3 regions of the Rhodococcus sp. Q genome follow, and region 3 is predicted to be linked to each of the others. Evidence: riboswitches for the same ligand, from Rfam matches in the RefSeq annotation. Region 3 holds a riboswitch; each other region holds the start of a gene.
The links. A riboswitch is a leader RNA that binds a small molecule or an ion and turns the genes downstream of it on or off. The one in region 3 is predicted to bind S-adenosylmethionine.
Positions count from the first base shown of each region.

Region 1: another riboswitch for S-adenosylmethionine. It lies ahead of FFS72_RS10185 (hypothetical protein); the one in region 3 lies ahead of FFS72_RS12080 (aminotransferase class V-fold PLP-dependent enzyme).
Region 2: another riboswitch for S-adenosylmethionine. It lies ahead of FFS72_RS14750 (amino acid ABC transporter permease); the one in region 3 lies ahead of FFS72_RS12080 (aminotransferase class V-fold PLP-dependent enzyme).

Region 1 covers NZ_SCOY01000007.1:102,030-112,445, reverse strand. Annotated here, with positions in the region: gene FFS72_RS10225 ((2,3-dihydroxybenzoyl)adenylate synthase) at 1-60, shown strand, start outside; gene FFS72_RS10220 (L,D-transpeptidase family protein) at 85-738, opposite strand; gene FFS72_RS10215 (limonene-1,2-epoxide hydrolase family protein) at 822-1,271, shown strand; gene FFS72_RS10210 (DUF4259 domain-containing protein) at 1,311-1,685, shown strand; gene FFS72_RS10205 (LLM class flavin-dependent oxidoreductase) at 1,758-3,095, shown strand; gene phoH2 (RNA 5'-3' helicase PhoH2) at 3,161-4,471, opposite strand; gene glyA (serine hydroxymethyltransferase) at 4,768-6,081, opposite strand; gene FFS72_RS10190 (nuclear transport factor 2 family protein) at 6,273-6,731, shown strand; gene FFS72_RS10185 (hypothetical protein) at 6,685-7,080, opposite strand; SAM riboswitch class IV at 7,118-7,227, opposite strand; gene FFS72_RS10180 (DUF885 domain-containing protein) at 7,262-8,458, opposite strand; gene coaA (type I pantothenate kinase) at 8,565-9,497, shown strand; gene FFS72_RS10170 (isoprenyl transferase) at 9,569-10,336, opposite strand.
Region 2 covers NZ_SCOY01000013.1:88,987-99,402, forward strand. Annotated here, with positions in the region: gene FFS72_RS14715 (rhodanese-like domain-containing protein) at 18-434, shown strand; gene FFS72_RS14720 (O-succinylhomoserine sulfhydrylase) at 431-1,654, shown strand; gene FFS72_RS14725 (ABC transporter substrate-binding protein) at 1,674-2,594, shown strand; gene FFS72_RS14730 (FecCD family ABC transporter permease) at 2,654-3,616, shown strand; gene FFS72_RS14735 (ABC transporter ATP-binding protein) at 3,613-4,389, shown strand; gene FFS72_RS14740 (bifunctional adenosylcobinamide kinase/adenosylcobinamide-phosphate guanylyltransferase) at 4,389-5,729, shown strand; gene FFS72_RS14745 (HAD-IIA family hydrolase) at 5,817-6,623, opposite strand; SAM riboswitch class I at 6,735-6,827, shown strand; gene FFS72_RS14750 (amino acid ABC transporter permease) at 6,901-7,869, shown strand; gene FFS72_RS14755 (amino acid ABC transporter ATP-binding protein) at 7,866-8,648, shown strand; gene FFS72_RS14760 (ABC transporter substrate-binding protein) at 8,682-9,650, shown strand; gene FFS72_RS14765 (FAD-dependent oxidoreductase) at 9,655-10,416, shown strand, end outside.
Region 3 covers NZ_SCOY01000009.1:89,231-99,646, reverse strand. Annotated here, with positions in the region: gene glnT (type III glutamate--ammonia ligase) at 1-801, opposite strand, end outside; gene FFS72_RS12105 (cupin domain-containing protein) at 1,106-1,567, shown strand; gene FFS72_RS12100 (dimethylamine monooxygenase subunit DmmA family protein) at 1,578-2,111, shown strand; gene FFS72_RS12095 (PDR/VanB family oxidoreductase) at 2,108-3,097, shown strand; gene FFS72_RS12090 (heme-dependent oxidative N-demethylase family protein) at 3,094-4,089, shown strand; gene FFS72_RS12085 (L,D-transpeptidase) at 4,140-5,360, opposite strand; SAM riboswitch class IV at 5,541-5,657, shown strand; gene FFS72_RS12080 (aminotransferase class V-fold PLP-dependent enzyme) at 5,709-6,989, shown strand; gene FFS72_RS27050 (putative leader peptide) at 7,000-7,092, shown strand; gene FFS72_RS12075 (hypothetical protein) at 7,142-7,759, shown strand; gene FFS72_RS12070 (YbaK/EbsC family protein) at 7,845-8,318, opposite strand; gene FFS72_RS12065 (hypothetical protein) at 8,367-9,446, opposite strand; gene FFS72_RS12060 (TetR/AcrR family transcriptional regulator) at 9,618-10,187, shown strand; gene FFS72_RS12055 (2-oxo-4-hydroxy-4-carboxy-5-ureidoimidazoline decarboxylase) at 10,201-10,416, opposite strand, start outside.

The DNA of each region.
Region 1 (10,416 bases), on a different contig from region 3:
GAAACCGGCATCGGCAAGACCAGCCGCAAGGAGTTGCGCAGAGCGCTGACGGGTCGCTGACTGCCCGAGCCGGGTGGTGGTCGGTCAGCGCTCGATGGCGATGACCGCGCCGGGCTGCAACCACCGGATCAGCCACACCAGCGCCGCCTCGTCGATGGCGACGCACCCGAGAGTGGGCTCACCGTTGGTGACGTGAAGGAAGAACGCGCCGCCGTCGCCGGGCACCCGCGCCTTGTTGACGCCCATCGTCACCGCGTAGCGGTACTCGGGGATCTGCAGCTGTTCGGCGGAGTCCTCGTCGAACGCACACGATCCCGGCTCGCAGACCTGGTGGGTGTTGAACGTCGGGCTGTTCGGGTCGCCGTCCCACCAGTCGTCCGGTCCGACGGTCCGATAGGGCAGTCCACCACCGGGCGAGGGTGCGGTGCCGAACGCCTCGTCCAGGCTGAACACCCCGGTCGGGGTGGCCGGAACGCCGTCGCGCGCCTTCTCGGTGAAACCCGACTCACCCACCAGAGCGGGAAGCGACGGGGACACGCGGTGCCAGCCGACCGGCGAACGCTGCCAGGCCTCGAGCGTCGCACCCGAACCACTGGTGCCGTTGACGGCGACGACCTGGGTTGCGGCTCCGACCTCGCCTGCGAACCACGGCCCCTGAGCTGCGGCGAACGGCGCGCACAGCAGGGCCAGTACCGTCGCCACAACGGTCGAAAATATGACTGACATCACATTCCGCACACCACATCGTGACCGGTCGCGGCCCCGGGGTCAAACGCTGGCAGGATCGGCCCAACTCTGACCGCCCTACCCACGGAGGATCCATGACCTCGACCGACCTCGACGCGACCGCTTCCATCGCGGTGGTCGAACGCTTCCTGACCGCGCTCGCGCACTCCGACGTCGACGCCGCAGTGGCCCTCACCACCGACGACCTGGTGTGGCACAACGTGGGCGTGCCCCCTCTGCGTGGCGCCCGCGCCGTGCAGGCGCTCCAGGGCCTGGCCCGCCCGTGGATGCGCTTCGACGTGATCCTGCACAACGTGGCGTCCGACGGGAACGTGGTGCTGACCGAACGCACCGACCTGCTCGCCCTTGGCCCGGTCACCCTCGAGTTCTGGGTGTGCGGCACGTTCGAACTGCGCGACGGCAAGGTCGCGGTCTGGCGCGACTACTTCAGTATGCGGGACATGCTGCGCGGCTTGGCCGTTGGCATCGGACGCCTGGCGCTGGGTCGTCGCGGCGGCCGCTCGTCCGGCTATCTGGGTGCGTAGTGGACGGCGGCGATCGACGCGAACGAACGGGAGTGTGACATGGGTGTCTGGGGCTCAGGGAATTTCGACAGCGACACGGTCGCGGACGGGTTGGGCGAACTGACCGGCAGGATTCTCGACGACATCACCACCGAGTTCGAGGACGACTCGAACCTGGAGCCGGACGAGTGGGGCGGAAACATGGTGCCTGCCTGGCTCGAGATCCTCACCGAGATCGCCGAGACGCGGCGAGTCGGTGTGACCTTTCCCTCGGCAACCGTGCTGACGGACTGGCGGGACCGATACCTGCGCGTGTGGGACGGATACATCGACGGACTCGAGCCGGGCCCCGACCACAAGGTCGCGCGCCGGTCCGTGCTCGTCCACACCTTCGACAGAGCCCTTGCCGTCGCTGCCGAACGACAACAAGCGTAGGTGGAACGCCTTTCGGATCATCAGGGGTGAAACCCTGGTTCGAGCACCTGATCCGAGATACGAAATGGGGTCATGAGCGCAGAACCGCGACGTGTGAGTCTCAACGCCTTCATCTACCCGACCGGACACCACGAGGCGGCCTGGCGGCACCCCGACAGCCGGCCGCAGAGCATCTACGACGTCCGCTACTTCCAGGACATCGGACGCACCGCCGAGGCCGCGAAACTCGACGGCGTGTTCTTCGCCGACGGACCCGCCCTGCGCACCGACGTGCGCTACAACGTCACCTACGGACTCGAACCGATCACCCTGCTCACGGCCATCGCGTCGGTCACCACCCACCTCGGACTGATCGCGACCGCCTCGACCACCTACTACGAGCCCTACAACCTCGCGCGCCTGTTCTCCTCGCTCGATCACATCTCGGGAGGGCGGGCGGGCTGGAACATCGTCACCACCGGAACAGACAAGGCGGCAGCCAACTTCGGGCTCGATGCCCACCCCGACCACGCCGAGCGATACGCACGAGCACACGAGTTCGTGGAGGCAGTCGTGAAGCTGTGGGACAGCTGGGAGGACGACGCACTCGTCGTCGACAAGCAGACCGGCGTGTACGCGGACCCGTCGAAGATCCACACGATCGATTACGCGGGCGACCACGTCAAGGTACAGGGACCGTTCGGCGCGGCCCGGTCACCGCAGGGGCATCCGGTACTCGTCCAGGCCGGATCGTCCAACGACGGTCGCGCGTTCGCGGGCCGGCACGCGGAGGCGATCTTCACTGCGCACCAGCGCCTTTCGGACGCCCAGGTGTTCTACAAGGACATCAAGAACCGGGCGGCGGAGTTCGGCCGCAACCCGGATCACGTCAAGGTGCTCCCCGGAATCAGCCCGTTCATCGGGGACACCGAGGAGGCGGCGAAGGCGCTCGAACGCGAGTTCAACGAACTCACCGTTCCCGAGTACGGCCTGGAGCAGCTCGAATCGCTCACGGGGAAGAGCGTGCGCCACATCGGACTCGACGAGCGGATTCCGCTCGAGGTCTTCGCCGGCGCCGGCGACGTCGCCGACAACTCGGCAAGCCGACTCCAGGTCCTGGCGGGGATCGTGGAGCGGGAACAGCCCACCGTGCGGCAATTGCTGCACCGGCTGGCCGGTGCCCGTGGGCATCGCGTCGTCGCGGGCACCGCGGAGCAGGTCGCGGACACCATCGAGGAGTGGTTCACCCAGGGTGCCGCGGACGGGTTCAACGTCATGCCCCCGCAGTATCCGCAGGGCCTGGAGGTCTTCGCGACGCAGGTCGTGCCGATCCTGCAGGAGCGGGGACTCTTCCGCACCGAGTACGAGGGTGTGACGCTGCGCGACCACTACGGCCTGCCTCGTCCCGTCAGCCAGTACGCGACGGTCTGAACCGCGAAGACACGTTCGGCAGGATCAGCCCCGCGCAGCGAGGCCGATCCTGCCGAACTGGCGTGCTATGCGGTGGGGCCGAACTCCTCGAGCATCTCCGTCACGAGAGCCGCGATCGGCGAACGCTCGCTCCGGGTCAACGTGATGTGCGCGAAAAGCGGATGTCCCTTGAGCTTCTCGATCACCGCCGCGACACCGTCGTGCCGACCGACGCGCAGGTTGTCGCGCTGGGCGACGTCGTGGGTCAGCACGACACGCGACCCGCTGCCGAGTCGCGAGAGAACGGTCAGCAGCACGTTCCGTTCCAGGGACTGCGCCTCGTCCACGATCACGAACGAGTCGTGCAGCGAGCGACCGCGAATGTGCGTGAGCGGCAGCACTTCCAGCATCCCGCGGTTGATGACCTCGTCCATCACCTCGGGGCTGGCAAGACCGTCGAGGGTGTCGAACACGGCCTGCGCCCACGGTCCCATCTTCTCGCTCTCGCTGCCCGGCAGGTAGCCGAGCTCCTGCCCGCCGACCGCGTAGAGTGGCCGGAACACGACCACCTTGCGATGGGTGCGGCGCTCGAGCACCGCCTCGAGGCCCGCGGTGAGCGCGAGCGCCGACTTGCCGGTACCCGCCTTGCCGCCGAGCGAGACGATCCCGACGCTCTCGTCGAGGAGCAGGTCGAGGGCGACCCGCTGTTCGGCGGAGCGGCCGTGCAACCCGAACGCCTCCCGCTCCCCCCGCACCAACTGCACCCGCTTGTCGGGGGTGACCCGCCCCAGTGCGCTGGATCGGCCCCCCAGAAGTCGGATTCCCGTGTGACACGGAAGTTCCCGCGCCTCGTCGAGGTCGATCACGCCGTCGGCGAAGAGTCGGTCGATCTGCTCCGACGCGACATCGAGTTCCGTCATCCCGGTCCACCCGGACGTCACGACGTCCTGCGCGTGGTACTCGTCGGCGGGCAGTCCGACCGCGCCCGCCTTGACGCGAAGCGGGATGTCCTTGCTCACGAGGACCACGTCGTAGTCCTCGGCGGCCAGGTTGAGTGCGCACGCGAGAATTCGGGAATCGTTCGAATCGGTGCGGAAGCCCACGGGGAGCACGGCGGGGTCGGTATGGTTCAGCTCGACCTGCAGTGTGCCGCCCTCCGTGCCGATCGGCACCGGTTGGTCGAGCCTGCCGTGTTCGAGTCTGAGGTCGTCCAGCATCCGAAGCGCCTCTCGCGCAAACCATCCCAGCTCATGGTGGTGGCGCTTGCCCTCCAGTTCACTGATCACCACCAGTGGCAGAACAACCGAATGCTCGGCGAACCGGGTGACGGCCCACGGATCCGAGAGCAGAACGGAGGTGTCGAGGACGTAGGTGCGGACGGAGCGGTTTGCGGTCACGGTGGCTCCTACACTGACGCGGCGCCCGCGCAAGCGGCGGTTCGCTGGGCCGATCGGTCCGGGTGGGGCGACGCCCACAGGGACCGGGCGCCGGTCCCCTCGCACTGCGCGAAGTCAGTCACGACTCGAACCTCCCGGACGGGCAACTTCCCCTGTCACCCGTTGGCCTGAACGCTACGTCCACTCCGCCCCACCGTGCGCGACCAACACGGTGAACGTTGGGTAAACCAACAACCCGGCCGAAGCAGCGAAATGGCCCGCCCCCATGCGGGTGCGGGCCATGTCGCGTGGTCGGGTCAGACGTTCTTGGAGAGCAGGCCCCAGTTCTCGAGCCCGTCGTAGAGCGGGAAGTCGAGAGCCAGCTTCGACACGCGTGCGCGCAGCGCGGGAACGTCGGCGTCGGTGCCGTTCGCGAGCGCCGTCGCGATGATGTCGGCGACCTCGGTGAACTCGGCCTCGCCGAATCCGCGGGTGGCGAGCGCGGGGGTGCCGATGCGCAGGCCGGACGGGTTCATCGGCGGACGGGGGTCGAACGGAACAGCGTTGCGGTTGACGGTGATTCCGATCTCGTGCAGCAGATCTTCACCCTGCTGACCGTCGAGCGCGGAGTTGCGCAGGTCGACGAGGACCAGGTGGACGTCGGTGCCGCCTGTGAGGACGGAGATTCCGTTGCCCTCGACATCGGATCCGCCGAGGCGCTCGGCGAGGATCTTCGATCCGGCGAGGGTGCGCTCCTGGCGCTCCTTGAACTCCGGGGTGCCCGCGATCTTCATGGCGACGGCCTTCGCGGCGATCGCGTGCATCAGCGGCCCGCCCTGCTGGCCGGGGAACACGGCGGAGTTCAGCTTCTTCGCCCACTCCTGCTTTGCGAGGATCATGCCGGAGCGCGGACCGCCGAGGGTCTTGTGGACGGTGGTGGACACGACGTCGGCGTGCGGAACCGGCGACGGGTGCAGGCCCGCGGCGACGAGACCGGCGAAGTGCGCCATGTCGACCCACAGCTTTGCGCCGATCTCGTCGGCGATCGACCGGAACGCGGCGAAGTCGAGGTGGCGCGGGTAGGCGGACCAGCCGGCGATGAGCACCTGGGGACGCTCGGCGAGGGCGATCTCACGGACCTTGTCCATGTCGACGACGTGGGTGTCCTCCCGGACGCCGTAGGACGCGACCTCGTACAGCTTGCCGGAGAAGTTCAGCTTCATGCCGTGCGTGAGGTGCCCGCCGTGCGCGAGGTCCATGCCCATCAGCTTCTCGCCCGGGTTCATCAGCGCCATCAGCACCGCGGCGTTGGCCTGGGCGCCGGCGTGCGGCTGCACGTTCGCGAACTCGGCCCCGAAGACGGCCTTGGCGCGTTCCTTGGCGAGGTTCTCCACGACGTCGACGTGCTCGCAGCCGCCGTAGTAGCGACGCCCGGGGTAGCCCTCGGCGTACTTGTTGGTCAGGACGCTGCCCTGAGCCTGCAGGACGGCGCGCGGAACGAAGTTCTCCGACGCGATCATCTCGAGGGTGTCGCGCTGACGGGCCAGTTCGCCGTTCATTGCCGCGGCAACCTCGGGGTCGAGTTCGGCGAGCGAGGCATTGTTGACGTCGGTGCTGGGCACAGCGGTCATCGAGGGATCTCCAAGTGGAAGGCCGGGCAGGGGCAGCTCCATTCTAGGGCCAGGTCACCGGCACCCTGCCGCGGGTTCCCTGGAACGATGCCGCCGCCGTCCCGATCGCCGGGACAATGCCGCCGTAAGCGGCAGCGGACGCGCTTGGCTGTCCACCACGACGGAGTCCGCCACACCACCGGGAGCAACCGATGACCCTCGACGACCTGATCGCAGAACGCACGATCACCCGCGCCCTGACCCTGATCGCCCGGGCCATGGACGATCGCGACTGGGCGGCCCTCGACGACCTCACCGTTCCGGACATGACAGCGAACCTCGGCACCGGGGAGCTGGGAAGCCGTGCCGAGATGGTTGCGAGCATCCGCTCGTTCCTCGACGCCTGCGGTCCGACGCAGCACCTGCTCGGCAACGTCGTCGTCGATGTCGGCGGCGACACCGCTACCAGCCGCGCATACGTCTCCGACCTGCACCTCGGCACCGGTGACCGGTCGGGCGTCACGTTCCAGACACTCGGCGACTACCACGACAGCTGGGTCCGGCAGGGCGAGGCGTGGCTGCTGACGCGCCGCGTCAAGCTGGGCCGCGGGCACGTCGGCTCGTTCACTGTCCTCGGACCGGGCCCCGACGGCTGGTCGCCCCGCGGCTGACCGCACGATCGCACCCTTCGGCATCGGCCGGGTCGGCGAGGTTGAACAGGCTGTTCCGGCCGGGTTCGATCGGTACGGCGAGTGCGTGCCGGCGTGAATTCCAGCGGGCGAAACCGCCGGTGCGCCGCAATGCCGCCGCCAACCGGCGCGTGTCGTGATGCCAGCACTCCACCACGTCGTGGTGCGACTCCAGCCGGATCAGTCCGCCGCGCCGCACCGAGGCCAGCACGTCGACGGAGTCCCCGTTCTCCCAGCTCTTGCGTGCGTGAACGAAATGCACCCGATGTCCCGGTCCGTAGCTGGTGCAGTGGCGGTCGACGACCGGGATGTCGTGGGACAGGTTGCTCATGGGATCTCCCGAGTTACTCGGGCCGCCCGGAAATCCGGGGGCGCTCGTGCCGACACCGGGCGGTGCCAGCCACTTCGTCACCCGAGCCACCCGCGAGCGTGGGGTTGGCGGCCGTCCAGTCGGGGCTTGGCGACGGCACTCGTGAAGCAGCACCCAGTGTAGGCGACGCCGACGCCCGTGGTCAGCGCAGTGCGGACGGAATCAGCGGCTCGTCGAGGAGGCGCCGGAACAGGTCCGCACGTTCGATGTCGTCGCCCGCGCGTCCGAGCCAGGAGTCGAGCAACCGGTAGCCCTCGACGTACGTCGACGTGTACGCGCGCCAGAGCGGCGAGGACAGGAACCTCAGCGACTGCCTGGCGCGCTCCGGCGACGTGAGGTTCCACGTCTGCAGGAACTCCGCAACCTCGTCGTGGGAGCGTCCGCGGTCGTGCAGCAGCAGTGCCGCGTCCTGACGCACCCCGAGCAGCCCCGCCGACGCCGTCGACAGTGCCTCGGCGCGCTGACCGTCGAAGCGGAGGCCGAGGTCGGCGTAGATCTCCTCCGCCCACTTCCCCCAGCCTTGCCCCACGATCGCGCCGAGTGCATGGTCCGCGAGACCCTCTGCCATAAGGCACTGCGGGGTGTTGACCAGGAAGATCGTGTGCTCGACCTCGCCCGCGTCGACGAGGCCCGCCTCCTTGCGGCAGTGCTCGGTGTGATGACCCGGGTACGACTCGTGCGCGATCAGGTGCGGCAGGTGCGCCATGTGCTGCTTGAGGTCCGAGTTGATGGCGACCTTCGACCGGTAGTCGCCGAGGTAGTAGTTGAAACCCGACCACGGCTTGTCGCCGACCACTTCGTACTCGACGCGCTCGGTCTCGGGCAGCGGGTAGCGGGCGCGCACCAGGTCGCGGAGCGCCGACGAGAACGCCTCGACGCACTCAGCCAGTCGCTCGGGCGGAATCTCGTCGGCCGCGCGGTGCGCCTGCAACCGTTCCGCCAGCGGCCTGCTGCCGTCCCCGGCGAGCACCTCGTCCATCGCGCGATGCGCCGCACGGTAGTCGTCGACGGACCCCGGCTCGATCCGGACGTCGAAGTAGGCGTGCACCTCGTCGACGAAGCCGATCTCCTCGCCCGCGAACTTGCGTGCCGAGCATTCGAGGGCGCGCAGGTGCACATCCAGGAACTCGGCGCGATCCGCCGCGATCTCGACGTTGGACAGTTCGGACCGCAACTCCGCGGCACGACGGGCCAGCTGACGCGGCTCGGGCGGCGGCGCGTTCTCCACCTGCCGACGCAATTCGGGGTCGCCGGTGAAGGCGTCGACGAACCCGTCCTCGATTCGGTCGAAACCGAGCCCGAGCAGCAGATACTCGCGAACGAAGGTGGTGGCGTCCATACCTGTGCACCCTAGTGGCCGGACCCGACGCAGCATCGGACTGTGTGGGCGAGCACAATCCACCTATGCAGATCGAGGCGATGCAGATCGAGGCCGGGGCGCGCGAATGGCGAGGGTGAGCGAAAGCAGCCCGTACGTCGAGTTCGACCGGAAGCAGTGGAGGACACTGCGCAAGGCGACGCCGCTCGTGCTCACGGAGGAAGAACTCCAGGGCATGCGGGGCCTCGGCGAGCAGATCGACCTCGACGAGGTCGCAGAGGTGTACCTGCCGCTGTCGCGACTGATCCACCTCCAGGTCGCCGCACGGCAGCGCCTGTTCGCCGCGACCGCGACCTTCCTCGGGGAGAAGCACCCGGATCGTCAGGTGCCGTTCGTGATCGGTGTCGCAGGTTCCGTCGCCGTCGGCAAGTCCACGACGGCGCGCGTCCTCCAGGCGCTGCTCGCGCGGTGGGAACACCACCCTCGTGTCGACCTGGTGACGACCGACGGCTTCCTGTACTCGACGGCGGAGTTGACGCGCCGCGGCATCATGCACCGCAAGGGCTTTCCGGAAAGCTACGACCGCCGCAAGCTGCTCCGCTTCGTCACCGAGGTGAAGTCCGGCGCCGAAGAGGTTGCGGCACCGGTCTATTCACACCGGTCCTACGATGTCATCCCCGGCCAGTACCACCTGATCCGACAGCCCGACATCCTGATCCTCGAAGGCCTCAACGTCCTGCAGACGGGGCCGCGGCTCATGGTCTCCGACCTGTTCGACTTCTCGATCTACGTCGACGCGAAGGTCGAGGACATCGAGCGCTGGTACATCAAACGCTTCCTGGCACTGCGCAAGACGTCGTTCGCGGACCCGCAGGCCCACTTCCACCACTACTCGAACCTCTCGGACGAGCACGCCACGATCGCCGCCGAGGACATCTGGAATTCGATCAACCGCCCCAACCTGGTGGAGAACATCCTGCCGACTCGTCCGCGCGCAACCCTGGTGCTGCGCAAGGACGCCGACCACTCCATCAACCGGCTGCGGCTGCGCAAGCTCTGAGGCGGCTCCGCCGCAGGTGCGCGAGTGCGGTGGTCCCGGCCGCCTGACTCACGCACCGAGCGGGTCGGCGCCTACGTGCCGAAACGGCGGTGCCGTGCCGCGTAGTCCCGCAGGGCACGGAGGAAATCGACCCGCCGGAACTCCGGCCAGTACGCCTCGGTGAACCAGATCTCCGAGTACGCGCTCTGCCACAGCAGGAACCCGGACAACCGCTGCTCGCCGGACGTGCGGATCACCAGATCCGGATCGGGTTGCCCGGACGTGTAGAGATGCCCGTCGATCGCCTCGACGGTGATCGCGTCGACCAGCTCGGGACCGTCGACGCCTTCGGCCTGCTTCTGCCGCACCAACGAGCGGACCGCGTCGGCGATCTCCTGGCGCCCGCCGTACCCGACCGCGACGTTGACGTGCGTGCCGGTGCGGCCCGCCGTGCGGTCGGCGGCTTCGCGCAGTCGGCGGGCGGAGTCCTCGGGCAGGAGATCGAGGGTGCCGACGATCTTCACGGACCAATTCTGATCAGGTCCGGAGATCTCCTCGACAACGTCGGTGATGATCTCGATGAGGGTGTCGAGTTCCTCGGGGTCGCGGCGCAGGTTCTCGGTGGAGAGCAGATAGATCGTCGCCATCTCGATGCCGGTCTCGTCACACCAGGTCAGCAGTTCGGCGATCTTGAGCGCACCCATCCGGTGACCGTGCGCGACGTCGGTGAACCCGTTCTCCCGCGCCCAGCGGCGGTTGCCGTCGCACATGACGGCGACGTGCCGGGGTCGCTGCATACCGTCGAGCTGCCCGGTGAGGCGCCGCTCGTAGAGGCTGTACAGCAGGTCGGAGGGCTTCACCTGGACATCACCACGGGAGGTCACATTACGCCCGGCCCTTGCCTCCGCGTCGCGCACCGGTGTTCTCGTGAGGAGCGCGA
Region 2 (10,416 bases), on a different contig from region 3:
TGTGAAAAGCTATGCCCATGACCTACGCAGGTGACCTGACCCCTCAGCAGGCATGGGACCTGCTGCGCGAGCATCCCGGGGCCGTCCTGGTCGATGTCCGCACCGAAGCCGAGTGGCGATTCGTCGGCGTCCCCGACCTCACCGCGCTGGGCCGCGAGCCCCTGACGATCGAGTGGGTGTCGTTCACGGGTGACCGCAACACGTCGTTCGTCGACCAGCTCCAGGCTGCGGGCGTGACGGGCGGCGACGACGCCGAGGTCATTTTCCTGTGCCGTTCGGGTCAGCGTTCGATCGGTGCCGCCGAGGCCGCGACCGCCGCGGGCATTGCCCCGGCCTACAACATTCTCGACGGGTTCGAAGGCGGGCTGGACGACGACGGTCACCGCGGCGGTGCGGGCTGGCGTTCGGTCGGACTCGCGTGGAGGCAGTCGTGAGCGCGATTCCCCGCGGCGGTTCGTTCTCCAAGCCGCTCCCCGACACCATCCGCCCCGCGACGCTCGGCGTCCGCGGCGGGACGATCCGCTCCGGTTTCGAGGAGACGTCGGAGGCGATCTTCCTCAACTCCGGATTCGTCTACGAGTCCGCTGAAGCGGCGGAGCAGGCGTTCACCGGCGAGATCGACCACTTCGTGTACTCCCGGTACGGCAACCCGACGGTGAAGATGTTCGAGGAGCGGATGCGTCTGCTCGACGGCGCGGAAGGCTGCTACGCCACCGCGTCCGGCATGTCCGCGGTGTTCACCGCGCTCGGTGCACTGCTCGGCAAGGGCGACCGCCTCGTCGCCGCACGCAGCCTCTTCGGATCCTGCTTCGTGGTCTGCAACGAGATCCTCCCGCGCTGGGGCGTGGAGACGGTGTTCGTCGACGGCGAGGACCTCGACCAGTGGGAGCAGGCGCTGTCGGTGCCGACCACGGCCGTGTTCTTCGAGACCCCCTCGAACCCGATGCAGACCCTCGTCGACGTCCGCAGGGTGTCCGAGATGGCGCACGCCGCGGGCGCGAAGGTGGTGCTGGACAACGTCTTCGCCACCCCGCTGCTGCAGCGCAGCCTCGACCTCGGCGCCGACGTCATTGTGTACTCCGGCACCAAGCACATCGACGGTCAGGGCCGCGTCCTCGGCGGCGCGATCCTCGGCCCGCAGGACTACATCGACGGACCCGTGCAGCAACTGATCCGCCACACCGGACCGGCGCTCAGCCCGTTCAACGCGCACACCCTGCTCAAGGGCCTCGAGACGATGCCGCTGCGCGTGCGGCACTCCACCGACAGCGCACTGCGGATCGCCCGCTTCCTCGAAGCGGACGACGCCGTCAGCTGGGTGAAGTATCCGTTCCTCGAGTCGCATCCCCAGTACGACCTGGCGACGTCGCAGATGAGTGGCGGCGGCACCGTCGTCACCTTCGAGCTGGCGGCAGCCGAGGGCGAGGGGAAGAAGAAGGCGTTCGAGCTGCTGAACAAGCTGCGCGTCGTCGACATCTCCAACAACCTCGGCGACTCGAAGTCCCTCATCACCCACCCCGCGACCACGACGCACCGCGCGATGGGTCCCGAGGGACGCGCCGCGATCGGACTCTCCGACGGGGTGGTCCGGCTGTCCGTCGGCCTCGAGGACACCGACGACCTGCTCGAGGACTTCGCGCAAGCGTTGGCCTGACGCGTCCGAAGGGATTGCTGTGCACCTGACCCCGCGCCGGTTGGTGACCGCCGGCATCGCCGCTCTCGTACTCCTGGCCGCGGGCTGTGGCAACGACGAGAGCGGCGACGGCCCGTCGACCGGGACGGCGGCGCCCGGCGTCCCGCAGGCGATCGTCTCGCTCAGCCCCACCAGCACCGAGATGCTGTATGCCGTCGGTGCGGGTGATCAGGTCGTCGCCGTCGACGACCGGTCCGACTACCCGGAAGGCGTCCCCGTCACCGACCTCTCGGGGTACACGCCGAACGTCGAGGCGATCCTCGGGTACGAGCCGGACCTGGTCGTCGCGAACGCCGACACCGGCGACCTCGTCGCCGGTCTGGAGAACGCGGGCGTCGAGGTGCTGATCCTCCCGGCGGCGAGCACCCTCGACGACACGTACGCGCAGATCGAGCAGATCGGTGCGGCCACCGGACACGTCGGGGACGCCGCCGAACTCGTCGCGCGGATGAAGACGGACATCGACGCGATCGTCGCGGGTGTGCCCGCGCGCGCGACGCCGCTGCGGTACTACCACGAGCTCGACGACACCCTGTACTCCGTCACCGACGACACCTACATCGGTGAGATCTACGGGATGCTCGGGCTCACCTCCATCGCGACCGGAGGCGACGGGTATCCGCAACTGTCGGCCGAGTTCATCGTGGAACAGGACCCGGACCTGATCTTCCTCGCGGACGGCCAGTGTTGCGGCGTCACCCCCGACACCGTCGCGAAGCGCGCCGGGTGGGCCGACCTGACAGCGGTCCGCGGCGGCAACGTCCACGTCGTCGACGAGGACCTCGCGTCACGGTGGGGACCGCGCGTCGTCGACTTCATGCGCGAGGTCGCAGGCATCGTGAGCACAGTCCCCGCCGACGGCGGCGCCGTCACTGCCGTCACCGTCCAACCCACCGGGTAACCGTGTCCCGCAGACGCGCACTCGTGCTGGCCGGTTCGGCGCTCGTGCTGCTCGCAGCGATGCTGCTCGGCATCCTCGTCGGACCCGCCGGGCTCACGCCGTCCGGGGTGATCCTCGACGTGATCGACAGGCTGCCGTTCATCGACGTCGACTCCGGACTGACCGCCCGGCAACAGTCGATCCTGTGGAACATCCGCATTCCCCGCGTGGTCCTCGGCGCGCTCGTCGGCGCGACCCTCGCCATCGCGGGCGCCGCCTACCAGGGCGTGTTCCGAAACCCGCTCGCCGACCCGTACCTGCTCGGCGTGTCCAGTGGCGCCGGGCTCGGCGCGACCCTCGCCATCGCCGTCGGCGGGGCAGCCGGGTTCGCGGGCGTCCCGATCGCCGCGTTCGCGGGCGGCATGCTCGCCGTCGGCGCCACCTACGCGCTCGGACGGACCGTCGGCAGCGGACGCACCGAGGTCGTCATCATCCTCGCAGGCGTCGCCGTCGCCGCGTTCGCCAATGCCATCCAGACGTTCTTCATGCAGCGCAATGACGACACCCTCCGCCAGGTGTACTCCTGGCTGCTCGGGCGGCTGTCCACCGACGGCTGGTCCGACGTGCTCACCGTGTTGCCGTACGTCGTGGTGTCCGTCGCCGTCGTCCTGCTGCACGGACGCACCCTCGACGTCATGGCCGTCGGGGACGTCGAGGCCGGGAGCCTCGGCATCAACCCCGACCGGGTACGGCTCGTCCTGATCGGCGTCGCGACCCTCGGCACCGCCGCCGTCGTCTCGGTGAGTGGCCTCATCGGGTTCGTCGGCATCGTCGTGCCCCACGCGGTCCGGCTCCTCGTCGGGCCCGGACATCGGCTGCTGCTGCCGCTGTCTCTGATGGTCGGCGCCGCGTTCCTCGTCCTCGCCGACGTCGTGGCCCGCACCGTGATGTCCCCGGCGGAGCTGCCGATCGGCGTCGTCACCGCCGCCATCGGAGCACCGTTCTTCCTTCTCGTCCTGCGGCGCGGGCGGGTGAGCGCGTGATTTCGTGCACCGGTCTGCGCGTCGAACGAGGAACGGTCGCCGTCCTGGGCGGGGTGGACCTGCACGTCGACGACGGCGAATGGGTGGCGGTGGTCGGGCCCAACGGTGCGGGCAAGACGACGCTGCTGCACGCCCTCGCCGGGCTGGTGCCCGCCACGGGCGAGGTACTCGTCGACGGCCACGCTCCGGGGCGTGCGTCGCGGCGCGTCATGTCGCGGTCGGTGGCACTGATGCCGCAGCGGCCCGTCGTCCCCGACGGCGTCACCGTGCGCGACCTCATCACCCTCGGACGCACCCCGCATCTGCCCCGGTTCGGCAGCGAGAGCTCCGACGACCGTGCCGTCGTCGACGACCTCGTCGATCGACTCGGCTTGCGAGCGTTGGTGTCCCGGCCCGCCACCGATCTGTCCGGTGGCGAACTGCAGCGGGTGGTCCTGGCCCGGTCCCTCGCCCAGCAGCCGAGGGTGCTGCTGCTCGACGAACCCACCAGCGCCCTCGACATCGGACACCAGCAGCAGGTGCTCGACCTCGTCCAGGAGCTTCGAGTTTCGGAGGGGTTGACGGTGGTCGCGGCTATGCACGACCTCACCCTCGCCGGCCAGTACGGGCGACGGATCGTGATGCTCGACGGGGGCGCCGTCGTCGCGGACGGAACCCCGACGGAGGTGCTGACCGTCGAGCGCATCGCCGAGGTCTACGGTGCGCGCGTCGAAGTTCTGGCCCGGCCCGGAGGTCCCGTCGTCCTGCCGGTCGCGCGCGGCGGTGCCCGGTGATGGAGGTGGTGCTCCTCGGCACCGGCGCCGCCGACGGCTGGCCCAACCCGTTCTGCACGTGCGCCTCGTGCCGGATCATGCTGGAGCGCGGCGAGATTCGCTCCCAGACGGCAGGCCTCGTCGACGACGTCCTGCTGCTGGACTGCGGACCCGAGGTGCCGCGGGCCGCGATGCACGCGGGGCGGACACTGTCCGGGGTGCGGCACCTCCTGCTCACCCACGCCCACCCCGACCACGTCGGACCTCTCGCGTTGCTGATGCGGTCGTGGGTGGCGCGCGAGCAGCCGCTGGACGTGATCGGCCCGCCGGAAGCGCTGGACCTGTGCCGTGACTGGGTCGGACCCGACGACCCGGTCCGGTGGATTCCGGTTGCGCCCGGCGACGCACTGACGGTCGGCGAGTACGGCGTCCGGGTGCTGCCCGCTGCCCACCGGGTGCACCGAGACGGCGACTCTGTCCTCTACGAGGTCGCGGCAGGTGGCCGGAAAATGCTGTGGGCCACGGACACCGGACCGCTCGACGCGGTACAGCTGGGCTCGGTGCGCGATGCGCGATACGACACCGTCTTCCTGGAGGAAACGTTCGGTGATCTCGCGGAGCACGAGCCCGACCACCTCGACCTGGTCAGCTTCCCCCGTGCCCTCGCGGCCCTGCGCGGCGTCGGAGCGGTCGTCGACGGCACCGACGTGATCGCCGTCCACCTCGGACACCACAATCCTGTCGACCTGCCGGACCGGTTGCGGCCGTGGGGTGTTCGCATCGTCCCGGACGGGACGGTGGTGACGGTGGGAGACGGTGCCCTCGGGTCGTCGGCGCCGCGCCGGACCCTGGTCCTCGGCGGCGCCCGAGCAGGAAAGTCGACCCACGCGCAGCGACTGCTGTCGGACCGCGACGACGTCACCTATGTCGCGACCGGTGCTCCCGCACGCGGTGACGCCGAGTGGGCCGCTCGCATCGCCGGCCACCGCGCGTCGCGACCCGACACCTGGCGCACCGTCGAGACCGACGACCTGGTGGGCGTCCTGCATTCGGCGACCGGCCCGCTGCTCGTCGACTGCCTCGGCGCCTGGCTCACCCGACGCATCGACACCCACGGCGCCTGGGACGACGAACAATCTTGGGCTGCAGTGCAATCCGACGTCGACGGCCTGGTGTCCGCGCTGCGCCGGGTGCGGGTGCCCGTCGTGGTGGTCAGCAACGAGGTCGGCAGCGGCGTCGTCCCCGCCACCGCCTCCGGCCGCCGCTTCCGGGACGCGCTCGGCAGGCTCAACACCGCCGTCGCAGCCGAGTGCGAGTCGGTGGTCCTCGTCGTCGCCGGCCGACCACTGCCCCTGCGCTGACCCGCCCTATGCCCGCCGCCCTTCCTGAATGGCGCATTCAGGAAGTCTGACTGAATGGATGGGCCATTCAGGAAGAAAGGGGGAGGGTCAGGCGGCGGCGAACGGGTCGTGGGTGCGACCGACGAGGTCGGCGACCGAGTCGAGGACCAGCGTCGGGCGGTAGGGGTACGCCTCGACGGTCGAGCGGCTGGAGATGCCGGTGAGGACGAGGATGGTCTGCAGCCCCGCTTCGAGTCCCGAGACGACGTCCGTGTCCATCCGGTCGCCGATCATGAGGGTGTGTTCGGAGTGCGAGCCGATGGCCCGCAGCGCGGACCGCATCATCAGCGGATTCGGCTTGCCGACGTAGTACGGCTCGCGGCCGGTCGCGCGGGTGATGAGCGCGGCGACCGAGCCGGTCGCAGGTAGTGAGCCGTCACGGGACGGGCCGGTGGCGTCGGGGTTGGTGGCGATGAACCGGGCGCCGCGTTCGACGAGCCGGATCGCGGTGGTGATCGCCTCGAACGAGTACGTGCGGGTCTCGCCGAGCACCACGTAGTCGGGGTCGCTGTCGGTGAGGACGTACCCGATGTCGTGCAGGGCCGTCGTCAGACCCGATTCGCCGACGACGTACGCGCTGCCGTCGGGGCGCTGATTGTGCAGGAAGGTGGCGGTGGCCAGCGCGGACGTCCAGATCGACTGCTCGGGGATGTCGAGACCCGTCCGCAGCAGGCGGGCGCGCAGGTCGCGGGGCGTTCGGATCGAGTTGTTGGTCAGCACCACGAACGGGGTGCCGGCTTCCTGTAGTTCGGCGAGGAACTTGTCGGCGCCCGGTACGAGGTGTTCCTCGTGCACGAGGACCCCGTCCATGTCCATCAGGTAGGTCCACCCGGGGGTCTGCTCGGTGTTCGCCATGGACCCATTGTGCTCGCTCACGGCGTGACCCGTCGGGCCGTGTATTTCGAATCACCTCGAACGCAAAGGGTGACCGTGCAGGCGGGTTGGGGGACATTTCATCGCGAGAGTTGACCATCGAGAGCGACCGAGAGACCCGGCTCAGCGACGTCGCAGCAACCCCCCGCCAGTGGGTGTGGGTGCTACCGCCGGGAGCGATGGTCGGCGCGACGGGACGGCATCGGCCGCCCCGTCCCAACCGCGAAAGGTCGCCCGTGACCGTGTCAGAGATCCGCTTGTGAGCGCGCCGGCTGTCAGTGCGCCGCCGGCTGTCACCGATGTCGCCGACGAGGCCGACCTGCGTGTCGTCCCCACCCGGCACCCGTGGCGCTGGGTCGTCGCGGCCGCCGCACTGGTACTGGTCGCGCAGTTCGTGCACGGCCTGGTCGTGAACCCCGGCTGGGACTGGGCGACGTTCGCGCAGTACTTCACCGCCCCGTCGGTGCTGTCCGCGCTGTGGACGACGATCGAGCTCACGCTGTGGGGCACCGTCCTCGGATTCGGCCTCGGTGTCCTGCTCGCAGTGGCTCGACTGTCGAACAATCCGGTGCTGCAGGTGATCTCGTGGACCTACGTTTGGGCGTTCCGGTCGATCCCGCTGATCGTGCAGCTGCTGTTCTGGTTCAACATCGCCTACCTCTATCAGACGCTGACGCTGGGAATTCCGTTCGGGCCTGGGTTCCTCGAGTTCAACGTCACCGGCGTGATCTCCGGGTTCACCGCGGCGGTCGTCGGTCTCGCCCTGCACCAGGCCGCGTACTCCGCGGAGATCGTCCGGGCAGGCATCATCTCCGTCGACCACGGGCAGATCGAGGCGGCGAACGCGCTGGGCATCCCGCGCGGCCGACAGTTCGTGAAGATCGTTCTGCCGCAGGCGATGCGCTCGATCCTGCCGAACGCCGCCAACGAGGTCATCAGCCTGTTCAAGGGCACCTCGATCGTGTCGACGATGGCGATCGCGGAACTCTTCTACCAGGTACAGGTGATCTTCGGCCGCAACGGCCGCGTGGTTCCGCTGTTGATGGTCGCGACCGTCTGGTACATCGTCCTGACCACGTTGCTGTCCATCGCGCAGTACTACATCGAACGGCACTACGCCCGCGGATCGGCTCGCGCCTTGCCGCTGACGCCGTGGCAGAGAGTGGTCGCGAAGTATCGCGAGATCCGCGACACCAGTCACGGCGCACCGAGGGGAGCGACACGGTGACGGGCCCCGAGGTGCAGGCAGTGCATGCCGTCGACGTGCGCGGGGTGCACAAATCCTTCGGCGCCTTGGAGGTTCTCAAGGGTGTCGACCTGACCGTCCGGCAGGGTGAGGTGACGGTGATCCTCGGCCCCTCCGGTTCGGGGAAGTCGACGCTGCTGCGCACGCTGAACCACCTGGAGAAGGTAGACCGCGGCACCATCCGCATCGACGGTGAACTCGTCGGGTACCGCCGCCGCGGCAACGTCCTGCGCGAGCTGCGGGACCGGGAGATCCTGCGTCAGCGCTCGAAGATCGGGTTCGTCTTCCAGAACTTCAACCTGTTCCCGCATCTCACGGTTCTCGAGAACGTCACGGAGGCGCCGGTGTCCGCGCAGCGCCGCGACCGCACCGAGGTGACAGCCGAGGCCAGGCAGCTGCTGGACCGGGTGGGCGTCGCCGACAAGGCCGACCACTATCCGAAGCAGTTGTCGGGCGGTCAGCAGCAGCGGGTGGCCATCGCCCGCGCGCTGGCGTTGCGCCCCAACGTCATCCTGTTCGACGAGCCCACCTCGGCCCTCGACCCCGAACTCGTCGGCGAGGTCCTCGACGTCATCCGAGACCTCGCGGGCGCGGGCGCGACCCTCGTCATCGTCACTCACGAGATCGGGTTCGCCCGGGAGGTCGCGGACACCGTCGTGTTCATGGACGACGGGGTGATCGTCGAGCAGGGCCCGCCGCGACAGGTGCTCGACCACCCGACCCACGACCGCACTCGCGCCTTCCTGTCGCGCGTGCTCTGAACGTCTCTCAACGAAAGATCCAGGAAGGAAACGATGTCCGCCACCATCCGCCGCACGAGGTTGTTCGCCTCGGCTCTGACCGCCGTCGCCCTGTTGGCGGGTGCCGCGTGCAGTTCGGGCGAGGCCGCCGAACCTGACGCCGCGACCGCAGCCGGATACAACCTGACGGCCGAGCAGAACCGCATCACCACGGACGAAGTACCGGACATCGCCGCGAAGGTGCCGCAAGCGATCCGGGACCGAGGGACGCTGATCGTCACGGGGTCGGCCGGCACGGCGCCGCCGCTGCGCTTCTACGCGGACGACGACAAGACGATCATCGGATCCGAAACGGACATCGCGTATCTCATCGGCGACGTCCTCGGCCTCGACATCGAACTGACCGCTGCCGACTGGGCGCAGAACTTCGTCCGCATCGACTCCGGCGAAGCGGACACGTTCATCTCGAACGTCACCGTCACCGAGGAGCGTAAGGAGAAGTACGACTTCGCCACCTACCGCCTCGACAGCCTGGCCGTCGAGGTCAAGAAGGGCAGCGGCATCACCTTCTCGGGACCGAAGGACATCGCAGGCCTGAAGATCGGCGTCGGCTCCGGAACCAACCAGGAAGCCCTGCTGGTCGAGTGGAACGAGCAGAACGTGGCGGCCGGACTCGAGCCCGCCGAGATCCTGTACTACCAGCAGGCCACCGACTACTACCTGGCGCTCGGCTCCGGCCGGATCGACGCCTACGTCGGCCCGAATCCGTCGTCCTCGTTCCACGCTCTGCAGACCGGTGAAACCGAAGTCGTAGGGACCTTCTCGGGTGCGGGCCTCGACCTCCAGGGTGAGATCGCCGTCTTGACGAAGAAGGACAACGGGCTCGTCGGTGCGATCCACGAGGCGATCGATCACCTCATCGAGAACGGTACGTACGCACAGGTGCTGGAGCGGTGGGGAATCCAGACCGAAGCGCTCGACGTGTCCGAGATCAACCCGCCCGGCCTGCCGAAGAAGCAGTAGCGACATGGTGCAGGTGAACGGACCGGTCGACGTCGTGGTCGTCGGAGGTGGTGTGATCGGGTCGGCCGCGGCGTGGCGGTTGGCGGCGCGCGGGCGGTCGGTGGTGTTGCTGGAGCAGTTCGGACCGGGCCACCGGCGCGGCGCCTCGCACGGCACGTCCCGGATATATCGGCAGGCGTACGAGGATGATTTCCACACCACCCTCGCCGGTCGCGCGTTGCCGCTGTGGCGTGCAGCAGAGGAGATCGCCGGTACCCGGGTACTGACGTTGACCGGTGCGGTGGACCACGGGCACCCCGCCTGCACACTGACCCGCGCAAAGACCCTCGCAACGCTGGGGATCGCACACGAGGTCCTCGACCCGGCGGAGGCGGAGAAGCGCTGGCCCGGAATGCGATTCGACACCTCGGTGCTGTTCCATCCGGCGGCGGGTCGTCTGCACGCGGACCGGTCGGTACAGGTTTTGAAGGACGCAGCGCAGCGCGCAGGCGCCGAGGTGCGGCATCGGGCCGCGGTACGCGAGATCCACGGCGCGGCAACCGGGGTCGAGGTGGTCACCGACACCGGTGTGATCCGGGCCCGCCATGCGGTGCTCGCCGCGGGTGCCTGGACGAGGAGTCTGCTCGCGAGTACGAGCATCCGGCCGACGCCCGTGCTACCGCCACTGCGGACCACCCAGGAGCAGCCTGCTCACTTCGTCCCGGTGATCGATGCGGAGTGGCCGAGTTTCGTCCATCACCCCGGAGCGGAGCTGGCCGGCGAGGGA
Region 3 (10,416 bases):
CCTCCACAGCGACAGGTGCATGTGGAGGCCGCTGCCGGTGCGGTCGGCGAACGGCTTCGGCATGAACGTGGCGGTCATGCCGCGCTCCTCGGCGAGTACCGAGATCAGGTAGCGCAGCGTCACGACGCGGTCGGCGGTGGTCAGGGCGTCCGCGTAGTTGAAGTTCTGCTCGAACTGGCCGTTGCCGTCCTCGTGGTCGTTGGCGTAGTTGCCCCAGCCGAGGGCGTTCATCGCCGCGGAGATGGATGTCAGGTGCTCGTACATGCGGGTGACGTCGCGGGCGTCGTAGCAGGGCTGCCGGGAGGTGTCGAGAGCGTCGGCGGTGCGCAGTCCGCCCGTGTCGTCCTTGTTGACGAGGAAGTACTCGATCTCGGCGCCGACGTTGACGTCGAGGCCCTTCTCGGCCGCTTTGGCCAGCATGTTCTTGAGGATGACGCGGGGCGCGAACGGCCAGGGCCTGCCCTCGACGTGCGGGTCGCAGTGCACGAGCGCGAGGCCGGGCCGGACGAAGGGGATCGGGGTGAAGGAGGACGGGTCGGGAACGGCGACGAGGTCGGGGTCCTTCGGCTCCTGGCCCATCGCGCCCGCCGCGTAGCCGGCGAAGCCGACGCCGTCGGTGGCCAGCTCGTCGACGGCCTCGACGGGAACCAGCTTCGCGCAGGGCTTGCCGGCCAGGTTGACGAAGATCGCCAGGATGAAGCGGGTGCCGGTGGCGTGGGCGAGGCCGGCGAGGTCGGTGGGTGCCGTGTGGGACGACGAGGGTAGACGCGTCACGTTCAGGTCGGTGGTGTCGAGCGTCATCAGGGCTCCTGGTCTCGGCTGCGAGTCGTTCTGCATGTCGTTTCACTGTGTGAATCGCTGTCGAATACCAGGAAACATAGCATCCATGACGGGCGTGTTACGGATGCGTCAGGTTGTCGTGACGAGCCCCTCGGGTGGCCGTGTGGTCGAATTCGGTTGAGCGAGAGAGGAATCGGTTACACGAGTTAACCGCCGCGCAATTGCCGCGAGAGTTTCCTCTCGGTAGCGTCTGTTTCACGCCAGCGATTCGGCGCTTTCCTCCACTCCCGCCGGCCCTCACCGGCCCCCATCGCCAGGAGCAGTCATGGCAGACGTCACCACCGCCGTTCGCGCCAGCAGCGACACCACGTCGGTTCCCGCCAGCAGCGACACCACGGCGGTTCCCGCCAGCAGCGACACCACGGCGGTTCCCGCCTTCCGGGTCACCGCCGGCTTCTGGAAGTCCCTCCCACAGATGCCGGTGGAGGAGTTCCCCGGCACCGAGGGCTACATCGACGACGTCTACCCGAACCCCGAGGGCTCGGAGATGGCCGCCGGCTACTTCAAGCTCGACCCCACCGACGCGCCCCTCGACTACACCTACGAGTACGACGAGATGAAGGTCGTCCTCGACGGTGAGTTCCGCCTCGAGAACCTCGACACCGGGCAGGTCGAGACAGCGGGACCGCGCGACGCGATCTTCTTTCCGAAGGGCTCGCGAATCCGATTCACCACCCCGGCGGGAGCGCTCGCGTTCTACGTCGGCCAGCGCAGCTTCGCGCCGTAGGAGTCCGGCCATGACCGTCTGCATGGGCACGACCACCGTCGGACGGTGGCACGCCGAGCGGACCGCCGTCGCCGACGGCGGCCGCACGGTCACCGTCCTCTCGTTCGGCGCCGCGGCCGGACGCCGCGCACAGGAACTCGTCGGCAGCTTCGCCGGCACCCGCGTGGACTGGCTTCGGCTGCCGCCGGACTGGACGCAGATCGCGTCCGACGTCCTCGACCTCAGGCTCGCCGCCGCCCGGGTCGGGTGGCGCCTGGTTCTCGTCGGGGCCGAGGCGCCGGTGCTCGCTGCCCAGGCGAGAGCGCAGGGCGCGGGCCTGCTCGATGCGGAGATCCTCGCCGAGGTCGTCGACGGCGGAGGCCCCGATGCCGACATCCGCAGCGTCCACTGCGCGCACTGCGCCACCGTCCACCTCGCGGCGGTGGTCGTCGGCGGACTCACGCGTTGCCCCGAGTGTGCCGCCGATCTGATCGTCTACCACCATCTCTCGCGCCGAACCGGCGCCTACCTCGGCTACATGAACGATGCGGAGGAATGCCCGTGACCCTGACATCCGACCTTCCGGTGCGCGGCGACGCCCCGGCTCGCGCTCTCGTCGTCGACGCCGTCGACACCCCGGTGGACGGCGTCCGTCATGTGAGATTCACCGACCCCGGCGGCACACCGCTGCCGTCCTTCACCCCGGGTAGCCACGTCGTGGTGTCGTGCGGAGTCGCCGACAACGGACGGCCCCGAAACAACTCGTACTCGCTGACCGGACCCGAGTTCGAGCCCGAGGCCTACGAGATATCCGTCCGCCTCGACCCTTCCGGTCGGGGCGGCTCCCAGTGGATCCACGGCCTCGCCGTCGGGGACGTCGTCGAGATCAGCCGTCCCCGAAGCGCATTCGCCCCCGTTCTCACGGCCCGCCATCACCTGCTCGTCGCGGGCGGGATCGGCGTCACGCCGATCCTGTCGCATGTCCGGGCGGCCGCGGCCTGGGGCCGGTCGTTCGAGGTGCACTACGTTTTCCGACCCGGCGACGGTCCCCACCTGGACGAGCTGCGCGCGCTGTGCGGCGACCGGTTGCACTGCTACCACACGCCGGACGAGTTCTGGGATGCTCTCGGACCCGCTCTGCTCGACAGCCCGCTCGGAACCCACCTCTACGCATGCGGTCCTGGTGTCCTCATCGACGATCTCGTCGCCCGAGCGGGCGCCGCCGGCTGGCCCGGTGCGCGAATCCACCACGAACACTTCGGTGTCGGCGACCTCGACGCGGGCGAACCGTTCACTCTGCGGCTGCGGCGCAGCGGCATCGACGTCCCCGTGCCAGCCGGAGTCAGCGCGCTCGACGCGCTGGAACAGCAGGGTGTCCCGGTCCCGAACCTGTGCCGCCAGGGCGTCTGCGGCGAGTGCCGCACCGCAGTCGTCGGTGGTACGCCCCTGCACCGCGACCTCTATCTCACCGACCAGGAGAAGGAGCGCGGCGGTCACTTCATGCCCTGCGTCTCTCGCGCCGACGGCAACCGAATCGAGGTCGACCTGTGACAGCCGTTGCCCTGCCCGCCCGCGTGGCCCGCTTCCCGTTCCCCTTCCCGCACGAGACCTACCGCTACAGCACCAACGTCGAGCGGGCAGGTACGCGGGCCGTCACCGCGGCGGGAAGCTGGGGCGAAGATCCCGTTGACGTCGACGAGTTCTACCTGGGCGATCTGGCCGAGCGTGACCGCATTCTCCGCGCCGATCCGGAGCGCTTCCAGGCGCTGTCGCACATGGAGGCCGCACAGTGGGAAACGATGACGACGCTCATGCGGATGCTTGCCGACGCCCACCCCGACCGGTTCTCCCTCGCCCGGGACGGCGACCGATGGCATTGGCACAACGGCGAACTCGGATGGGATCAGTCCTTCGCTATCGGGGTCGCCGACAGTCTGCCCGAGCCGCCACTGCGGTACATCGGAAGGCAGGTCCAGGAGGACGTCGTCCTTCTCGACCAGCGTGAGGGCGCACTGTGGGGTGACGCCGGGCTGGTCACCTTCGCCGCCGACTGGTCGCTGCGGTTCGACGTCGGGATGAGCTTCCTGCAGATCCACGGACCCGTTCCCCGCGTCCACGAGGAGGGCGTCATTCCGCGGGCGCAACAGTTCCTGATGGGACTGCAAGCGGGACAACGGTATCGGCGCACCAACTGGACGCTGACCGTGGACCGCAGGCTCGACACCGCCACCGAGACCTACCCCGACTGGGGTCGCGACCGGCGTCTGCTCGGGGAAGGCCCGTTGGCCGACGTCGGACGACGCCTGCACCTGCGAGTCGAGGTGCAGCACCTCATCCGCCTCGGCGCGTCCAATGCCATTCTGTTCCTCATTCGCACCCACCTGCTGCCGTTCGAGGACGTCGCGTTGGTTCCCGAATGGGCGCAGCGACTTCACGACATCCTCGTCGAACTGCCCGACGACATGGCCGACTACAAGGGCATCGCCCGCACCCGAGGACCCGGAATCGACTGGCTCCGTGCCCATACTGGGGTGATCGCATGAGTATCGGATTCGACCACCTCCAGGGCGCAAGCGATCCCAACGGGCAGTGCCTACAACGCGCTGCCCGCGAGCCACTGGTCCCAGGGAAGACTCCAGTCGCCGTTCTGCCACACCTCGAGCGGTGCGCCGCCGGTGTTACGGACCTCGACGACGTCGCCCGGCTGCGAGAAGGTGAAGAACCACTGCGCGTTCTCGGGATTGAGGTTGAGGCAGCCGTGTGAGGTGTTGGTGTTGCCCTGCGCCCACACGCTCGACGCCAGCTCGTGCAGGTAGATGCCGTCGGAGCTGATCCGCGTGGCCCAGTTGATCGTCTCCTTGTATCCGAGCCGCGAATTGATCGGCAGCCCGTACGTCGACGAGTCCATGATCACCGGGTTCGCCTTGTCCATCACCGTGTAGACCCCTGGTTGCGTCCAGAACGACAGCGTCGTGTCGCCGATCGTCTCCGTGCCACCCATTCCCATCGACGTCGGCATCTCCCGAACCAGCTGGCCGTTCTCGTAGACGGTCACCATCTTGGTGTTGTCGTCGGCGATCGAGACGTGGGAGTCGCCGATCCGGAAGGACACCGCCTCGTCCTGCTCGCCGTACAGGCCGTTGCCGAGATCGGTGCCGTAGACCTTCGCGTCGACCGACACCGTCGTGCCGGGCGCGTAGTACTGCTGTGGACGCCAGTGCGCGTTCTGGTCGTCGACCCAGAACCACGAGCCCTGGACCGGTGGATTCGTCGTCACCGTCATCGCCTTCTCCGCGGCGGCGCGGTCCCCGATCGGCTCGTCGAAATGCCCGACGACGACCAGTCCGACGCCGTAGCTGCCGCCGTCGACGAGGGACTGCCCGCCGGTGGTGTTCAGGTAGAGGCGGGTCTGGTTGTTCGGGGTCACGGTGGTGAACGTGGCGTCCCGAGACGTCGCGACGCCGCGGCCGTCGACCGCCTGCGCCGCCAGGTCGTACGTCTTCCCGTAGCCGAGAGGCTCGCCCGGTTTCCACGACGTCTCGTCCGGCGTGGTGATGCCCTCGATCACCTTGCCCTCCGGGTTGGTGAGCGTGACCGATGTCAGTGACCCGTCCGCCACGTCGACGGTGATCGGGCTGAGCGGGTCCACCGGCGCCGTGAGGTCGGCGGGGGTGAAGGTGATCGTCGCGTCGGACTCCTGCGAGCCCGACGCGGTCGAACCGGACGAGTCGGAGCCGCCGGAGCATCCGGCCACCAACACGACCGCTGCGACTGCAGCCGCGAGGGCGATGGACTTTCGACGAAGATTCGGCACGAGACGCCTCCCAGGTTCGAACTGTCCGACCAGCCTATAGACGGACCGTGAACAGGTGTTTTCCGCTGGTGGGCGGGCTCGCGACCGGCGCGCTCGGACGCGGGGGAGTGATGGAGGTCACCGAGGAGCCCCGGAGCTTCGGGTTGACAGCCGCTCGGCAAGGCTGCCATTCTCGCTGCAGGTTATGAGTGCCAGCGCTTAGCCCCGGCTTGCTGGCCGGCAACCCTCCACCGCGGTGGGGTGCCCCGGGTGACGACCTGGCCGTGAATCCAACACCGGACACGGCAAGCGCGGACTCGATGCACAACCACCTCACGCACGGGTCCCTGAGTTTCAAGGGATGACGCCATGACCGCAGTTCTGGAATCCACCGCCTGTGCCGACCTCTCGGCCAATGAAAATGCCTGCGACACTGCCGCTTTCGCTCCCGTGTGCGGATCCGACCTCGTCGCCCCGCTCGCCGACGGCACCACCGCCACCTACGCGAACTTCGACTACGCGGCCAGCGCTCCCGCACTGACCGCGGTCGCGGAAACCGTGCAGAACCTGCTGCCCTTCTACGCCAGCGTCCACCGCGGCGCGGGCTTCGCATCGCAGGTGTGCACCGAGCGGTACGAGGGTGCGCGCGGCGTCGTCGCGAACTTCGTCGGAGCCCGTGAGGACGACGTCGTCGTGTTCACCCGCAACACCACCGACGCCCTCAACCTGCTGGCCTCCTGCGTGCCCGGCGACACCGTCGTCCTCGACATCGAGCACCACGCAAACCTGTTGCCCTGGAACCGGAATGGTGCCCGGGTCGTGCGGTCCGCCGATACGATCGAGGAGACCATCCAGCGGATCGTCGCCGAGCTCTGCACGCGCCCCGCCGCGCTGCTCGCCGTCACCGGGGCGTCGAACGTCACCGGTGAGGTCCTGCCGATCGCCCGCCTCGCCCGCATCGCGCACGAGTGTGGTGCGCGCATCGTCGTCGACGGCGCCCAGCTGCTGCCGCATCGTCGCGTCGACATCGCCGAACTCGGCGTCGACTACCTCGTCTTCTCCGGGCACAAGCTGTACGCACCGTTCGGTGCCGGCGCCCTCGTCGGCCGCGCAGACTGGCTCGACGCCGCCGAGCCGTACCTGGCGGGCGGCGGCGCCACCAAGAACGTCGACCTCGACGACGTCCAGTGGGCCACCGCGCCGCAGCGGCACGAGGCGGGCACCCCGAACGTTCTCGGTGCCGTCGCCATCGCCGCGGCATGCGAGGCGCTCGCCGGATTCGACGCCGACGAGGCCGAGCTCCACGAGCGGATTCTGTGCGACCGGCTCACGGTCGGACTCTCCGACATCGACGGCGTCGAGATCCTGCGGATCTGGCCCGACTCGCCGGACGCGGTCGGCATCGTCACCTTCACCGTTGCGGGCGCACAGCCCCGCGAGGTCGCGACGTTCCTGTCCGACGGGTACGGCATCGGTGTGCGCGACGGCCGCTTCTGCGCTCACCCGCTCCTCGCCCGTCTCGGGCACGTCGAGGGGGCCGTTCGTGCCAGCCTCGGACTCGGCAGCAGCAGTGGCGACGTCGACCGGTTGGTCTCCGCCATCGCGGATTTCGTTCGTGAGCGCGCGACGACCTCCGCAGCGGGACGCTAGTATCGGGCGCATGACTTCGGAAGCGGCAGAGACGATCGGCGGCCAGTGGTGCCGCAGGCATGTCGATCTGTGCCGCACCGCGTCGGGCATCTGTCCGGTCTGAGTACCACCTCGACCGCCCCGATCATCCCCGTCACATTCCGAGGACAGTCATGTCTGCTTCCTTCTCGAACCCGTCGTCCAGGCCGCTGCACGTGGCCGTCGAACTCTCCGGTGCCGGGCGTCACCCGGCTGCGGCCGCCCACACCGACTTCCGAATTCCGCTCGGCCTCAGCGACTACTGGGTCGAACTGACGTCGTCGACCCTCGACCTCGCGGGCGACCCCGACTCCGTTGTCAGGATTCGTGCGCACGACCTGGGGGAAGCGCAGCGTCGGCGTGACGTCTCCCGGGCCCGCGCCGAACGCGACGGCCGCGATCCCGATTCCGTTGCCGTTCTGCTCGACGTCGAGGTGCTCCTCGCCGACGACCATCGCGGGGCCCGACGCGAACTTGCCCGGCTCGACGCGGGACTGCGTGAACCTCGTGTGCCGGAATCGATCTCGTACGTCGGCACTGCGTCCGGGCTGGTGGGTCTGCTCGCGGACATCCGGGCCGCGGGTGTCGCGGACGGCGTCACCCTGCTCCCGCTCGTTCTGCCGCAGGTGCTCGACCGGGTCGTCGACGACGTCCTACCGGTGCTGCACGAGCAGGGGGTGACCCGGCCGTCGACGGTCCTGGGCGAGATCCTCGGCCGGTTCGGCCTCACCGCCCGCGCCCTCGCCTCCTGACCTCCGCTTCGACCCCTCGGGGTGAGGGGAACGCTTGCCCGGTCCGACCGTCTTCGGGTTCCCCTGACACCGAGGGGTGTGGTGCTCAGTCGACGTCGATGGGCAGGCCCGCGGTGATGCGGACCAACTCGCGGAAGGTCGTTCGGAACACCGCGTCGGGGCGGCCGCCGGCCGCCCACAGTTCCGGATACGCCTCGAGGGAGGCATCGACGTAGGTGGACAGGTTCGTCGGATGGCCGACCGGGGCAACCCCGCCGAGCGGTTGCCCGGTCACCTCACGCACGAGCGACGCGGGCGCTCGCGTCAACGTCCCCTCGAGACGTTTACCGGTGCGCTCGGTGTCCACCTGATGAGCTCCGGAGACGAGCAGCACGACGGGTTCGTCGTCGAGCAGGAACACCAGCGACTTCGTGATCGCGCCGATGTCGACGCCGAGGACCGCGGCCGCCTCCGCCGCGGTGTGGGTCGGCTGGTCCAGCGTGGCCACCACCCCGTGGTGGCCCCGCGCGATCAGCGTCCTCGCGACGTTCGCCGCGTCCGGATGCAGTGTCCTCGCCATGACCCACCATAGGACGTGAGAGGCACCGCTCGCTCGGCGAAACGTTCGTCAGGCGGAACGTGTCCGGCGAGATCGGGCGGCGGTGAATCCGAACACGGCCGCGAGCCCGGCGACCGCGTACACGACCAGCGTCACGGTCGGCTGCCCGAGCCCGGTTCCGTGGAAGTACACGATGCTGCGCACACCCTCCGTTCCGGCTCCCGGCGTGATCCACCGGCCGATCGCGGCGTAGAACGAGGGCAGCACATTCGACCCGAATGCCCCTCCTGCGCTGGGATTTCCGAGCACGACGAAGATCAGGATCGCCAGCGGGACGGCCAGGATTCCGATCGCCGCCCGCAGCCCCATGGTGAACATGCCGGTCGCGAACACCACTCCCGCACCCAGCAGGGACAGGGGCAGCAGATGCCCGGTGAACGTGCCGAGGATGTTCGTGGCGATGAGCGCGCCGAGGAATCCCGACACCAGCGCGTACGCGGCCATGAGCGCCGTGTGCACACCCGCTTCGCGCAGCGTCCTCGGTGCCCCGATGAGCAGGCCGATCGCGGCTGCCAGCAGGTATCCGCCGACCACCCAGCCGATCGACAGGTAGAACCCGGACAGGCCACGGTTGTCGTGCGCCCCGACGGGTACGTCGTCGCGGACCACGAACTCCCGGCCCATGTCCGCTGTCGCGGAGGTGAAGATGCCCTCGAGTGCGGTCGCTGCGGAACTGCCTGCTCCGCTCGCGACGATCAGGGTGTCGGGGCCGGATGACGCGATGACGTATCCGCCCATGACCTCCCGCGTCTCGATCAGGGTGCGCGTCTCGTATGTGCCGGCGGCGAGCCGCGCCTGGACCGGATGCCCGTCGATCGCGTTGAGGCGGTCGACGACCTGCTGGCCGGTGCCGGCCGGCAGTGCGGAGTCTGCGACCACGGTGATCGGGATGTCCCGCGGGGTCGGCTGATGGAAGGCGGCGACGTAACTGGTGATGAAGCCGATCTGTAGTAGCAGGACCCCGATCGCGACGGCGACCAGGATCTGTCGCTGGCTGTACCTGTCGGTGGGGCTGGTGGATCGGTGCGCCGCCGTGTCCTCCCGAATCGCGCTCGTCTCGCGCGCGTTCGCGTCGACTGTCGTGCTCATGTACGCCCCTGCCTTGTCGATACCCGAAGTATTGAATACCGTAGGTATCGAAAATTGGAGTCGTCAAGCCGGAAAATGGACATCGTGGAAACTGAGTCGAGCGCGACACCGGACCAACTGCCGCGGAATGCGCCACAGGGCGAGCCGATCGCCCGTCCGTCGCGTAACGAGGTGCGACGCCGGATTCTCGCCGCCGCGGCCGAGGAATTTGCCGTTCGAGGCTTCGCGGCAGCCAAGCTCACGGAGATCGCCCGGCGTGCCGGCTTCACCAAGGGTGCCGTCTACTCGAACTTCGAGTCCAAGCAGGATCTCTTCGCGGAGCTGTTCGCCGAGCGCTCGCTCGAACTCGCGGGCCGGGTCCTCGCGGAGATCGCGGACCTCGACATCGCCGATGCCGTCGGCCGCGGCGGCGAGACGATCAGCACCTGGCTCGTCGGTGAACCCGGATGGGCGTTGCTCGTTCTCGAATTCGGAGTCCAGGCCGCACGCGAACCGGCCATTGCCGAGGCGTACCTGCGGGAACGGCGATCTCTGCGGAGCCAGCTCGAGGACCTCATCGCCGGACGAGCCGACGCGTGGGGCATCGCGGACCGTGTCGACGCCCACGTCCTCGCGATCACGATCATGGCGCTCATCTCGGGGCTCATGCTCGAACATGCAGTCGACCCCGAACAGGTCGATCAGCAGGCGGTGCAGGCCGCCGTCGCGGGTGTGTTCGCCGGCGCCTTCGCGCGGCCCTGACCTGCGAATACACTCAGCAGTAGTTGTCGTAGCCGCCCTCGGGTCCGAGCATGCGCCGGATCCTTGTCCGGTTGACCTTGGCCAGTTCGCCGAGCATCGTCTTGCGCTCGATGTCGGGGGAGTGGGACATGCGGAGGTCGAGGTCGCCGAGCAGATCGACGGCGTCGCGTCCGGATGCGCACCACAGGTACGGGTATCCGAACTGGCGCAGGTAGCGGTCGCATGCGGC